Regions from separate parts of the Paenarthrobacter sp. R1 genome, predicted to be linked through region 2. Evidence: riboswitches for the same ligand, from Rfam matches in the RefSeq annotation. Region 2 holds a riboswitch; the other holds the start of a gene.
The links. A riboswitch is a leader RNA that binds a small molecule or an ion and turns the genes downstream of it on or off. The one in region 2 is predicted to bind thiamine pyrophosphate.
Positions count from the first base shown of each region.

Region 1 (7,040 bases), 480 kb from region 2:
CGCACAGCAGAACCGGCCACATCGGCGCCGCGTTCGAGTGCAGCTGCCCGCTTGAGGGCTTCATCGTGGGTGGCTACAAAGATTTCGGCAAAGCCCATGGAACGTACTCATTTCCTTCGTGCTGACATGCCCCGCCCAACCGCGGGAGGCTGCGCAGGACATGGAACCGGCACCGCCATCGCCTAGCCTAATGCAGCCACGCGCCGGCGGATGCCGCCTCAGCGGACGGCAACCCGCAGCTGGTTGCGCCACGGATCCTCGAAGCGGAGCTCAAGGCCGGTGTGGTGGCTTTGCAGGCCGGCCACGCGGAGACGGTCGGCGAGCGCTGCGACGTCATCATTCGACGGGACTTCGATGAGCACTTCACCCAGGCCCAGAGTGTCCTTGCGCGGGCCCGCTCCCCTGCTGTTCCAGACGTTCATGGCCATGTGATGGTGGTAGCCGCCCGCCGAGACGAACAGCGCCTGGCCATGCCACCCCGCGGTCTTTTCAAAGCCAAGGGTGTCAACGTAGAACTTCTGCGCTGTGGAAACATCGCCCACCTGGAGGTGGACGTGCCCGATCCCGGCCGCGGCCCCCTGCTGCCCCACGATGGCGGCCTCGCTCAGGTGTTGCTGGAGGTACGCCTGCGGAGGCAGCGCCACGTTGTCCATGACCACGTTCTTGCCGTCCCATTGCCAGACGTTCCTCGGCTTGTCGTAGTACAACTCGATGCCGTTGCCTTCGGGGTCGGTGAAGTAGAAGGCTTCGCTCACCAAGTGGTCAGCGCTGCCAACGAACGCGCGGGGTTCGTACTGCGCGGCCGTGGCAATGGTGGCGGCGAGGGACGCTTGGTCCTCGAACAGGACTGCGGTGTGGAACAGCCCCGCTTCCCCGCGCCCGGGCAGCTGCAAGCCCGCTGCGGGAGCCAGATGGACCACCGGCTTCCCCAGGCGGCCCAGGTACAGGCCGCCGTCCTGCTCCGCTATGACCTGCAGGCCGAGGGCGCGCTGGTAATAGTCGCTCATCACCTTCATGTCGCCGACCCTGAGCATGACAGTGCCCATGGTGAGTTCGGCTGGCAGGAGGTCCTGGCTGGATGGCGTGGTCATGTGATGCTCCCGGTAGTTCGGCGGCCGCCTTTCGGCACGTTCTACCTTACTAAATTACTTGAAGCTTCAATTTATTCCTAACGAACGATGGTGCCCCGCAGAACCACGTGGCTAAGTTCACGCACGGTAGCCAGGGCGCGGCGGGGATCCTCCCTGCAAATCACGACGTCGGCACTCGCCCCTTCGCTGACGCCCTCGGCTCCCAGCCACCTCCGGGCGCCCCACGCAGCAGCCTCGAGGACCGCTGAAGGCGGCAGGCCGGCGTCGTGCAGTTCCTGCATCTCGTCGGCTATGCGGCCATGCTTGATAACGCTCCCGGCATCAGTGCCGGCATAGATGGAAACACCGGCTTCATAGGCCTCGAGGACCCGTTCGCGCCGGCGCTCCCACAATGCGGTCATGTGCTGCGCGTAGTCGGGGAACTTGGGCCCGGCCTGGGCCGCGATATCGGGGAACGTGGCAATGTTGACCAGGGTGGGAACGATCGGGACACCCTGTTCCACAAGCCGCGGGATGTGCCGCGGCAGGAGCCCGGTGGCATGTTCGATGCAGTCGATGCCGGCATCGAGCATGTCATCCAAGGTTTCTTCCGCGAAGCAATGCGCGGTTACCCGTGCGCCCTCGTCGTGGGCTGCAGCGATGGCGTCCTTGACCACCGCCGCCGGAAAAGAAGGCGCCAGGTCTCCCACGCCGCGGTCGATCCAGTCGCCAACCAGCTTGACCCAACCGTCGCCGTCGCGCGCTTCCTTTCGAACGGTCTCCACCAGCTGCTCCGGCTCCACCTCGTGTCCGAGGCCGCGCAGGTAGCGCCGGCTCCTCGCAATGTGCCGTCCCGCCCGGATCAGCCTTGGCAGGTCCGTACGCTGCTGGACCCACCTCGTATTGGCCGGGGAGCCGGCATCACGGACCAGCAGCGTCCCGGCGGACAAATCGGTACGGGCCTGCTCCAGGGTGGTGGCCTCATCCACTGCCCCGCCGGCTCCCAGGCCAATGTGGCAGTGGGCATCAACGAATCCGGGCAGGACCCAGCCCTCCAGCACGGTATCCGGGGCAGCTTCCGGACGGCTGAAGGTCAGGCGGCCGTCCACGGACCACAGGCCCCGGCGTTCCTCATGCGCGGAAACCAGCACCGGACCGCTGAATTCAATGATGTTCGGCATGGCAGAAGCTTAGTGCCGGCGGCCACAGTCCGGATCCGGACCGCATATGACTGGGAGCACCCGCCGCAGCTGTGGTAGCTTCGTCCCTGACCACACGGGAGCCCCTGCAGGGGCTGAGAAAAGGACTGAAGCAGTCTGCGACCGTTGAACCTGTCCGGGTAATGCCGGCGAAGGAAGTGAGTAATCCTTGAGCACCACAGAAACACAGCACAGCCCTACCCAAAACCTGACAGCTCCCGGCGGGGACGCCGTCACGCAGTCGCTGAAATCCCACTCGCTTGCCTGGGTGGAGGACCCTGGCCACGGCATCCGCGTCCCGGTGACCGAGATTGCCTTGGAGCCCTCCCCCAACGGGAAGGCCAACGATCCGCTGAGGGTGTACCGCACGGCAGGGCCGGGCAGCGATCCCGTCGTCGGGCTTGAACCCTTCAGGGCGGCATGGATCCAGGCGCGCGGCGATACGGAAAGCTACACGGGACGGGAACGCAACCTGCTCGACGACGGCAAGTCAGCCGTGCGCCGCGGTGCGGCTTCAGCGGAATGGAAGGGCGCACAACCCGTGCCTCGCCGCGCCGTCGATGGCAAAAGGGTCACCCAGATGCACTACGCCCGGCAGGGCATAGTGACCCCGGAGATGCGCTTCGTGGCCTTGCGGGAGAACTGCGACGTTGAACTGGTCCGCAGCGAGGTGGCCGCCGGCCGCGCCATCATCCCCAGCAACATCAACCACCCCGAGTCCGAGCCCATGATCATCGGCAAGGCATTCCTGGTGAAGATCAACGCCAACATCGGCAACTCAGCCGTGACGAGCTCAATCGCCGAAGAAGTGGACAAGCTGCAGTGGGCCACCCAGTGGGGAGCGGACACTGTCATGGACCTCTCCACAGGCGATGACATCCACACCACCCGTGAATGGATCATCCGGAACTCCCCCGTTCCCATTGGCACCGTCCCCATCTACCAGGCCCTGGAGAAGGTCAACGGCGAGGCGAACAAGCTCACGTGGGTAATATTCCGGGACACCGTGATCGAACAATGCGAACAGGGTGTGGACTATATGACCATCCACGCCGGCGTCCTGCTCCGGTACGTGCCGCTGACGGCCAACCGGGTGACCGGAATTGTTTCCCGAGGCGGCTCCATCATGGCCGGCTGGTGCCTTGCCCACCACCAGGAAAACTTCCTCTACACGCATTTCGACGAACTGTGCGAAATCTTCGCCAAGTACGACGTTGCCTTCTCGCTCGGCGATGGACTGCGGCCCGGCGCCACCGCAGACGCCAATGATGCCGCACAGTTCGCGGAACTGGATACCTTGGCGGAGCTGACGGAGCGGGCCTGGAAGTACGACGTCCAGGTCATGGTCGAAGGCCCGGGCCACATTCCGTTCCACTTGGTGCGTGAAAACGTGGAACGGCAACAGCGGTTGTGCAAGGGCGCCCCGTTCTACACCCTGGGCCCGTTGGTCACTGACGTCGCGCCGGGCTACGACCACATCACCTCGGCCATCGGTGCCACGGAAATCGCCCGGTACGGCACGGCGATGCTTTGCTACGTGACCCCCAAGGAGCATCTGGGGCTGCCTAACAAGGACGACGTCAAAACCGGAGTCATCACCTACAAGATTGCAGCCCACGCCGCAGACCTGGCCAAGGGCCACCCCGGCGCGCACGAACGCGACGACGCGCTGTCCAAGGCGCGGTTCGAGTTCAGGTGGAGGGACCAGTTCGCACTCTCACTGGACCCGGTGACCGCGGAGTCCTTCCACGATGAGACGCTTCCCGCTGAACCCGCCAAGACCGCGCACTTCTGTTCCATGTGCGGGCCGAAATTCTGCTCCATGCGCATCAGCCAGGACATCCGGGATGAATACGGTTCCGCCGAGGCCCAGGCGGCCATAGCGGAGATGTACAGCGGCATGCGCGAAAAGAGCGAGGAGTTCCTGGCGACCGGAGGCAAGGTCTACCTGCCCGAACTCCAGCTGCCGGCCCGCGGTGACCAGCGGCTCACGACGCCCTGACCGACAAACCCCGTCCGACGTCGGCAATGAAGGACCGGATGAACCGGTCGCCGTCGGCGGAGTCCTGGGGACGGTGCCCTCCTGCAGCTACGCGGTGGAGGGCACCGGTATCCCTCAAATACCCGGCAATTTCCTCGTACAACGGCTCCCAGCCACCGGTCAGCACCAGCGTGGGAACACCGGGCACAATGTGCAGGGGCGCTTCCCACGGCGGGGCCTGCAACCTCAAACGCCGGGCTGAGCGCCGCGCTTCCGGTGTCTGCAGGCCGCCCGCCTCCGCAGCGTAGGCCCGCCGGAAATACTCACGCTCATAGTCGGCGTCGCCGAGTTGGCTACGGACATCGAACAAGGGCTGCATCAGGGCGCGGTGCGACGCCGTAGCGGGAAGTTCGGCCGTCAAGGACAAGCACGCCGGTTCCACCAAGGACAACGAAAACACCAGGTCCGGGCGCTCCACCGCGGCGAGCATGGCGGAAATGGCACCCTGTTCGTGGGCAACCACGTGTCCCCCGCCCGAGTCGGCCAGCGCGTCAACAAGGATGGCCACATCCGCGGAAATGTCCGACTCAAGGGGCTCGGCCACGGGATCGAAACCGTGCCGCCTCAGGAAAAGGCAGTCATACCGCAGGGCAAGGCCATGCTGTTTTGGCCAGGCCGCAGCGCCGAAACTGCCCAGGCCGTGGACAAAAACTACGCGCTGTTTGTGCATTGGACCAGCCTATGCGAGGGCTGCGACATCACGGGAGGACGACGGGGCATGCCGGGCTGACCGGAGGCCGGTCAGCCTTGCCTGCGCTTTATTTACCCAGGAACTTGTCGAAGCCCTTGGGCAGGTTCAACGAGGACGGATCGAAGTCAGCGGCGCCCTGGCCGAACGCTGCACCCTTGGGAGCAGCCGCGGCAGCTGCGCGCTTGGCCTCTGCCTCGCGCAACTCCTGCGCAGCCTTGGCGGGGTTGCCCGAACGCGCCTTCTTCTTGGGGGCGTTCTTGCCTCCCTTGCGGCCGCCGCCGGGTCCACCCAGGCCGGGCATTCCCGGCATACCGGGCATGCCGCCGCCCTGCGCCATCTTCTTCATCATCTTCTGAGCCTGGGCGAACCGCTCCAGCAGGCCGTTGACCTCGGAGACGTGGACGCCGGAGCCCTTGGCGATACGGGCACGGCGGGAACCGTTGATGATCTTGGGAGCCACGCGCTCGTGCGGGGTCATGGACCGGACAATCGCCTCAACGCGGTCAATTTCCCGTTCGTCGAAGTTCTCCAGCTGCTGCCGGATGTTTTGCGCACCCGGCATCATCATGAGCATCTTCTTCATGGAGCCCATGTTGCGGATCTGCTGCATCTGGGCAAGGAAGTCGTCCAGCGTGAAGTCTTCCTGGTCGGCGAACTTCTTCGCCATCCGGGCAGCTTCTTCCTTGTCCCAGGCCTTCTCAGCCTGTTCGATCAAGGTCAGGACATCGCCCATGTCCAGGATGCGCGAGGCCATGCGGTCCGGGTGGAACAACTCGAAATCGTCGAGCCCTTCACCCGTGGAAGCGAACATGACCGGTTTGCCCGTCACGGACGCTACTGACAGCGCGGCACCACCGCGGGCATCGCCGTCGAGCTTGGACAGGACGATGCCGGTGAAGTTGACGCCTTCGTCGAAGGCCATTGCCGTATTCACGGCGTCCTGGCCGATCATGGCGTCAATGACGAAAAGGACTTCGTTCGGGATGATCGCCTGGCGGATGCGCCGCGCCTGGTCCATCATTTCGGCGTCGACGCCGAGGCGGCCGGCGGTGTCAACGATCACGACGTCGTGAAGCTTCTGGCGGGCTTCCTCCACGCCCGCCTTGGCCACGGCCACCGGATCGCCTGCCGGGTGTTCAAGTTCAGAGGTGGCGCCCGGGTGCGGAGCAAACACCGGAACGCCTGCGCGCTGGCCCACCACCTGGAGCTGGGTGACGGCGTTGGGCCGCTGCAGGTCGCAGGCAACGAGCATGGGGCTGTGGCCTTGGGACTTAAGCCACTTGGACAGCTTGCCCGCGAGGGTCGTCTTACCCGCACCCTGGAGGCCGGCCAGCATGATGATGGTAGGGCCGGTCTTGGCCAACCTGATGCGCCGCGTTTCACCGCCGAGGATCTCCACGAGTTCCTCGTTGACGATCTTCACGATCTGCTGGCTCGGGTTCAGCGCCCCGGACACTTCAGCGCCGAGCGCACGCTCGCGGATCCGCGACGTGAACTCACGGACCACGGGAACCGCGACGTCGGCATCCAGCAGGGCGCGGCGTATCTCCCGGACTGTGGCGTCGACATCGGCCTCCGACAGGCGGCCCTTGCCACGGAGGTTCTTGAAGGTTGCTGTCAACCGGTCAGAGAGTGAATTGAACACGCGCCGTGCACTTCTTTCGATGGTCTGCGAATGGCGGCCTTGCGGCTCACCGGAGTCTTTGACGTTCCTGCCCCAACAATGTGTCTCAACCCTAATAAATCAGCGTCAACTAGGGGACTCGACTATCTAGGGTACCAAGTCGCGTCCCCAAGATGGCATGCTGGCACAGTGACCAGCAAAACAACTGTGAAAACGTTGCTCATTCTCGGCGCTTCAGGCGACCTCACCGGCCGTCTGCTCCTTCCGGGACTTGCCGGCCTCCTTGCCACAGGCAGGGTTGGCGGGCTTCGACTGGTCGGGGCCGGGTCCGATCCCTGGACCGCTCGGCAGTGGAAGGAACGCGTGGACACATCCTTCGCTGCAGCAGCCGGCGCCGCGGAAAGCGCAGGCCGGT
Region 1 covers NZ_CP127115.1:285,353-292,392, forward strand. Annotated here, with positions in the region: gene QN084_RS01430 (hypothetical protein) at 1-98, opposite strand, end outside; gene QN084_RS01435 (VOC family protein) at 219-1,091, opposite strand; gene QN084_RS01440 (amidohydrolase family protein) at 1,169-2,251, opposite strand; TPP riboswitch at 2,336-2,444, shown strand; gene thiC (phosphomethylpyrimidine synthase ThiC) at 2,439-4,271, shown strand; gene QN084_RS01450 (alpha/beta fold hydrolase) at 4,258-4,980, opposite strand; gene ffh (signal recognition particle protein) at 5,069-6,646, opposite strand; gene QN084_RS01460 (glucose-6-phosphate dehydrogenase) at 6,815-7,040, shown strand, end outside.
Region 1: another riboswitch for thiamine pyrophosphate. It lies ahead of thiC (phosphomethylpyrimidine synthase ThiC); the one in region 2 lies ahead of thiO (glycine oxidase ThiO).

Region 2 (7,040 bases):
TTGAGCTCGGCGATGGCCTTGCGCGCGGACTCGATCTTGGGTGTGCCCACATCGTGAACACCGTGGATCACCTGGCGCTGGAGGTTGCTCAAGTCAACGGTGTCATCGTCCACAATGCCCAGAGTCCCGACGCCGGCCGCGGCCAGGTACAAAAGCGCCGGAGATCCCAGGCCACCGGCACCTATGACAAGGACTTTCGCATTCTTAAGCCTGCGTTGGCCCACCGCGCCGATTTCGGGAATGATGAGATGCCGGGAGTACCGTTCCACCTCGGCCGGCGTCAGTCCGTCGGCCGGTTCAACGAGTGGCGGCAGGACCGCGGGCGCAGTGGGGGCAGCAAGAATTGAGGCCATACCCCAATGTATGCCTGCCGATGCCGCCCGGTCATATTACCCACCGGTACAGTGGTCATAACTGCAAAGGAAAGGCGGCAGACTGTGGCTGACGGCGCACGGGCAAACGATGGGGCAGCAAAGCAGGAACGGTCCGGTTCCACCCGCTCAGCAAGGTTGCCGCGGGACGAGCGCCGGGCACAATTACTGAACGCGGCATTGGAGGTTTTCGTTTCCAATGGCTTCCATGGAGCAGCCATGGATGAGATCGCCGAAACCGCCCACGTCAGCAAACCGGTCCTCTACCAGCACTTTCCCTCCAAACGGGACCTCTACATGGCGTTGCTGGACAGCCATCTGGCCGCACTGACGGAACTGATGCTCAGCGCGCTGAACTCCACCACGGACAACAAGGAACGCGTCAAGGCGGTAATGCGCGCCTATTACAAGTTCATTGCCGATGACGACCAGGCCCACCGCCTCGTCTTCGAATCGGACCTCATCAACGATCCCGACGTCAGCTCACGCCTGGAGACGTTCAACAAGACGTTTGCGGACGCAGTAGCCCATGTGATCGCCGAAGACACCAAGCTGCCGCCCCTTGAAGCTCAGTTGCTGGGCCGCGGCCTCGCGGGAATGGCGCAGGTCAGCGCCCGGTACTGGCTGGAAACGGATGGAAACCTTGACCTCGATGTGGCCAGTGATCTGATCTATCGTTTAGCTTGGCGCGGAATCAGTCGATTCCCCAAAGAGTCCTAGGCTACAAATAAGGGACTGACCTAAAACGTTGATTGGCTTGGAGGCCTTGTTGTGGAAGTAAAGATCGGCATTCAGAACGTTGGCCGCGAAATTGTGCTCGAATCCTCGCTCGATGCCGAGGCCGTAGGCAAGCTTGTTTCAGACGCCCTGTCCAAGGGCTCGGAATTGCGCCTCACCGATGATAAGGGCCGTCAGGTCATTGTTCCGGGCGGTGCCCTGGGCTACGTCGAGATCGGCGCTGAGGAAGTTCGTCGCGTGGGCTTCGGCGCACTCTAATCCAGAACGCCCGCAACGCTAAGGAGACCCCATGCTTTCCCTCGTCGTGATGGTGTTCGTAACCGTCGCCACCGGCTTCCTGGTGTGGGCAAACGACAAACGGCATGGCAAGTACGGCATTGCCGTCCCCGCGGGAGTATCCCTCGGAGTCGGGGCCCTCAGCTGGATCGCCTTCATTGCGGCCGGCTTCGGCTACCAGCCGGGGCTGACCTGGATTCCATGGGTCTTGCCGATCGTCCTTGGCACGGCAGCTGCGGCAGGCGTCGCGGTGTTCCTTGGCAGGACCCGGACCCTGCGGGACACTGAAGCGCTCACCAAAGCACTCCGTCTGTAGCACCTTCCCGGCTCAACCGGGCGACTAAGAACTGTGGCCACCACCCGCATGGGGTGGTGGCCACAGTTGTCAGCAGTACCTGCCGTCGCAGGTTGGTACAGGCTCAGAGGAACTCTGCCCGGCCCTCCATCGCCGATGATGCCAGCGCGTGTTCCCTCCGTGGAATGCGGCCTGCCAGCCTGGCCAGCCTGCCTGCCTTGACGGCGTGCATGAATGCCTCACCCATCTGGACAGGGTTCTGGGCACGCGTCACCGCTGTGGCCAGGAGGACAGCGTCGCAACCGAGCTCCATGGCCAGTGCCGCATCGGAAGCAGTTCCGATGCCTGCGTCCAGGACAACAGGCACGGAGGCACGGGACACAATGACTTCAATGTTGTGCGGGTTGAGGATGCCCAGACCGGTCCCGATCGGTGCTCCGAGGGGCATGACCGCAGTGGCGCCGAGGTTTTCCAGTCGCAGTGCCAACACGGGGTCGTCGTTGGTGTATGCGAAGACTTTGAAACCCCGATTGACCAGTTGTTCAGTGGCGTCGACGAGTTCAACCGCGTCCGGCAACAGCGTGTGTTCGTCCGCGATGACTTCCAGCTTCACCCAATCGGTCTCCAGCGCCTCGCGGGCCAGCTCCGCGGTGAGCACAGCGTCCTTGGCAGTGAAACAACCTGCCGTGTTGGGCAGCACCCGGATGTTGTTGTCCACCAGCAGTTGGAACAGCGAGCCCGTCTCGGCCGGCGAGTAGCGGCGCATGGCCACCGTGGTGAGCTCCGTGCCGGAAGCCACCAGGGCCGCCCCCAAACCGTCCAGGCTCGGCGCGCCACCGGTGCCCATGATGAGCCGCGAACTGAAGGCGACCCCGTCGATTTCCAGCGTGTCAGTAGTGGTTTCGGTGTTGAGGATGGTCATGGTCAGCCTCCCTGGACTGCGGTAACGAGTTCGAGTTCATCGCCGTCGGCGAGGTTCGTTGCTGCCCACTGGCTACGCGGGACCACCTCCGCATTGCGCGCGACGGCGACACCCAGCTTGCCGCCGTCGGCCGCCTGTCCGCTCGGGTCGAGGGCGCGGCCGGTAACGGACGTGACCAGGGTGCTGACGGATGCGCCATCGGCCACGGTGTGCCGGGCGCCATTGAGTGTGATGTTCATGCTGTTTCCTTGGTGGAAGCGATGGATGGTGTTGGAATGCGGGGACGGGCGAGGGCGCCTTGCGGAGAAAAACGATCCGGACGGAACCGGACCCACCGGTCATCCGCGGAACCGTCGAGCAAGCCGGCCACGATCTGTGCGGCCATGGGGGTCAGGAGTACGCCGTGGCGGAAGAAGCCCGTGGCTATGATCAGGCCCCGGACGGCGCCGTCCGCCGCGCCCACCCGCCCCAGGAGCGGAGCGTTGTCAGGGGTGCCCGGCCGTGCACGGGCTGTCACTTCGATGAGCTCCAGCTCACCGACTGCGGGGACCAGGACCTGGGCGTCCCGAAGCAGCTGGTACACGCCGCCGGCAGACACCGCATTCGATCCCGTCGAGAGCCCGTCCTCGCGTTGGGTTGCCCCGATCACCACGGTCCCGTCCTCGCGGGGCACGATGTACACCGGCACTCCCCGCACCATTCCGCGGACCGTGGAGGTCAGCAACGGGCGCAGGTCCTCCGGTACCCGGAGCCTGAGGATGTCTCCGTAAACCGGCCTGAGCGGCAGGTGCAGGTCCTCAGGAAGTCCGCCGGTCGCCGCAGCCGCCAAGCCATTGGCCAGCACCGTTTCCCTTGCCGCTACCACTTGGCCGGTGGAGAGTTCAGCGCCCACAACGCGGTTACCCTCCCACAGCAGCCGCCGGGCTTCCGCTGCCAGCTGGAACCCGCTGCTCGCGCCCGGGACCCATGTGGCATCCCACGGGGTGTGCGCGGCCAATCCGGCGAGTATGCACTCCGCCAGCCGGCGGGGGTCCACTTGGTGGTCGGCCGGGATATCGAAAGCGCATGAAATTCCGGGGCTGAGCAGCGGCTCGCGCTGCCGCGCGTCCCGCAGCATCAACGGCTCCACTGTGAGCCCCGCCGCCTGTTGCACGGAGCGCAGATCGGCGAGCGCCCGTCGATCGGCGGCATCGGCACCCACCGCGAGCGTCGACGTCGTGCTGTAGCCGGTGGTGACGCCGGTACCGGACAATCCGGACACGAACGTTGGCCACAACCTGGACGATTCGAGCATCAGTTCCAGGAGATCTTCTTCCTGGTAGTGGAGTTCGCTCACGGGGGCCAGCATCCCGGCCGCTGCAAAGGTTGCTCCACTGACGGGGTTCGGATCGATGAGGGCCACGGAACGGCCTGTGGCCCGGATCCGGTGGGCTATGCCCAGGCCGACTACGCCTGCGCCGATGACGGCAACGTCTGCTTGGATGGCTTCTGCCATTGGTTTCCTTCCCTACGCCGGTATTAGCCGGATCAGGTCAAGCGGTCGGCTCTGAAGCCCTCTCAGCCGGACGGTCATATGACGCTGTCACGGCTCCCGCAGTACGTGCCCAGTTTAGAGGAACTACTCTGGTTTCCATGACCCAGCCTGATCTCCTCACCGACGCCCGCCTCTACCTGTGCACCGATGCCCGCCGGCGGCAAGGCGATTTCGAAGACTTTGTGGACGCCGCGTTCGAAGGCGGCGTGGACATCATCCAGCTCCGAGACAAGACCCTTGAGGCCGCCGAGGAACTGGAGTTGCTCGAGGTCCTGAACAAAGCTGCCGCCCGGCATTCCAAGCTGTGGGCGGTCAACGACCGGGCTGATATCGCCCGTGTTTCCGGGACTCCCGTGTTCCACGTGGGCCAAAAGGACCTCCCGCTGCCCGTGGCCCGGCAGCTGCTCGGGGACACCGCTGCCATAGGTCTTTCCACGCATGGGCCTGATCAGGTGAACGCGGCCATTGCGGCTTCGTCGGGCAGCGAAGGACTGGACTACTTCTGCGTCGGTCCCCTCTGGCCCACACCCACCAAACCGGGCCGGACGCCAGTGGGCCTGGGCTTGGTCACATATGCCACCGAAGCTGTGGAACGCGCAGGATCCGCCCTTCCCTGGTTTGCCATTGGCGGGATCGATCTTTCGAATGTGGAGCAGGTGGTTGCGGCAGGAGCCAGCCGCATCGTCGTAGTCCGCGCCATCACCGAAGCAGAAGACCCTACGGCGGCGGCCAAGGCGCTGCTCGAAGCCCTGGACGCCTAGGCAGCCAGTCCGAGGCCCGTCATCCGGCGGCCGTGGTGATCGGCGAGTTCCGCCGTCAACCGGCGTACCTCCGCCTTGGCCTGTCCGTCATGAAGTACGGCACGCAGGTCCGGGTGCTCCAACGCCACCCGTTGCACCTGGGTGAGGGCCTCACCCACCAGCCTTCGGCCCCATAGGGCAAGGCGCGAAGCCAACCTGGGATCGTCCCTCAGGGCCCGCATGAGGAGGATGCGCAACGCCTCGGTGGCTTGGTCCGCAGAAGCGACTTTCCGGACGAATTGCTGTGTCCCGGCATCCAGGAAGGCGGACACCGTCCTGTAGAAGTCCGAGGACACCGTGTCGATGATGTACGCCTTCAGAACAGACTCGTACCAGTCCCCTGGCGGGGTGCGTTCGTGGAAGTGATCGAACGACGGCTGGAAGCGAAGCATGGCGTCTTCGGGGTCCCGCCCCATCTCGGTAAGCCGGCCGCTGATCAACGCATAGTTGCCGAATGCACCGACCGCGATCTTGGCAAAGGTAGCCCGGTCCCGGAGGGTAGGGGCGAAGCGGGAGTCCGCGGACAACCGCCCGAACGCTGACAATTCGCCATAGGCCATGGCTCCCAGCAGCTCTGCCGGGAGAACGTCCGCGGGAATTCCGCCAGGAGTGGACGTGCCCATGGTCCAAGACTATCCGCCGTTTTCGGGCTAGTCTGACTTTCGTGTCACATCATCGGATAGCGCCCAACGTCGACGATTCTTCCGACCGGCTCGCTGCCTCCCTGGCTGCCTTGAGGAGCGAGCTGGAACTACCCGGCGACTACCCTGCCGACGCCGAGCATGAAGCGCGCCAGGCGGTTCAAAACCTGCAATTGCCGCCCCGCAGCCTGCTGGACGTGCCGTTCGTGACCATAGACCCCGCGACTTCCACCGACCTGGACCAAGCGCTGTTCATTCAGCGGAACGATGCCGGTTACAAGGTCCTGTACGCAATTGCCGACGTGCCGTCCTTCGTGGCCCCCGGCGGAGCCTTGGACGCCGAAACGCGGCGGCGCGGGCAAACGTTCTACGCACCGGACGGAAGGGTCCCGCTGCATCCGGAGGTCATCAGCGAGCAAGCCGGGAGCCTCCTGGCAGAGCAGGAATGCAGCGCCTTCGTGTGGGACTTCGACCTCGACCACAACGCGGAAGTGGTCTCCATGTCCGTGGAGCGGGCCACCGTTCGCAGCCGTGCAAAGCTCAGCTACAAGGGTGCACAGAAGCAGATCGATGCGGGAACCGCCCCCGAGGCCCTCATGCTCCTGAAGGAAGTGGGCCTGAAGCGGGTCGAACTCGAGCGCAAACGCGGCGGGGCGAGCCTGAACATGCCCGAACAGGAGATCGTCCAGGTCACCGACGGCGACTACCGGATCGTGGCTGCTCCCTCGCTGCCGATCGAGGACTGGAACGCCCAGATGTCCCTGATGACCGGAATGGCTGCGGCCCAATTGATGCTCGACGGCAAGGTGGGCATCCTGCGGACCATGCCGGCCCCTGATGAGCGCTCCTTACTGCACTTCAAGCGCCAAACCCAGGCCCTCGGAAAACCGTGGGACGGCGACATCAGCTACGGCGAGTACCTCCGGACCCTCGATGGTTCGGATCCGAAGCAATTGGCCATCCTCCACTCCGCCGGCATGCTGTTCCGGGGCGCCGGGTACACCCCGTTCGACGGTGAGGTACCGGAGAACGTTGTCCAGTCCGCCATCGGGGCCCCGTACGCGCACACCACTGCTCCACTCCGCAGGCTCATTGACCGCTTTGTCCTGGTGATCTGCGAAGCCCTCAGCAACGGCCGGGAGATCCCCGCCTGGGCACGGGAAGCGCTGCCTGACCTGCCCGGGATCATGGCTGCTTCCGACTCATTGGCAGGCCGCTTGGAGCGAATGGCCCTGGACACCGTGGAAGCCGCGCTCGCGGCAAACCACGTAGGTCAGGTATTCGACGCCGTGGTGATTTCCGGGTCCAAGCCGTCCAACGGGAACGGCAACGGCAATGGCCCCTACGGCACCGTGCAGATCGCCGAACCTGCCGTCACTGCCCGATGCGATGGTGAGCTGGTGTCCGGAACCCAGGTGCGCGTGCGCCTGGTGAAGGCCGACATCACCGGCCGGGTGATCAGG
Region 2 covers NZ_CP127115.1:769,126-776,165, forward strand. Annotated here, with positions in the region: gene moeB (molybdopterin-synthase adenylyltransferase MoeB) at 1-353, opposite strand, end outside; gene QN084_RS03675 (TetR/AcrR family transcriptional regulator) at 360-1,091, shown strand; gene QN084_RS03680 (DUF3107 domain-containing protein) at 1,143-1,367, shown strand; gene QN084_RS03685 (hypothetical protein) at 1,399-1,701, shown strand; gene QN084_RS03690 (thiazole synthase) at 1,805-2,602, opposite strand; gene thiS (sulfur carrier protein ThiS) at 2,605-2,841, opposite strand; gene thiO (glycine oxidase ThiO) at 2,838-4,097, opposite strand; TPP riboswitch at 4,090-4,207, opposite strand; gene thiE (thiamine phosphate synthase) at 4,235-4,897, shown strand; gene QN084_RS03710 (ferritin-like fold-containing protein) at 4,894-5,559, opposite strand; gene QN084_RS03715 (RNB domain-containing ribonuclease) at 5,601-7,040, shown strand, end outside.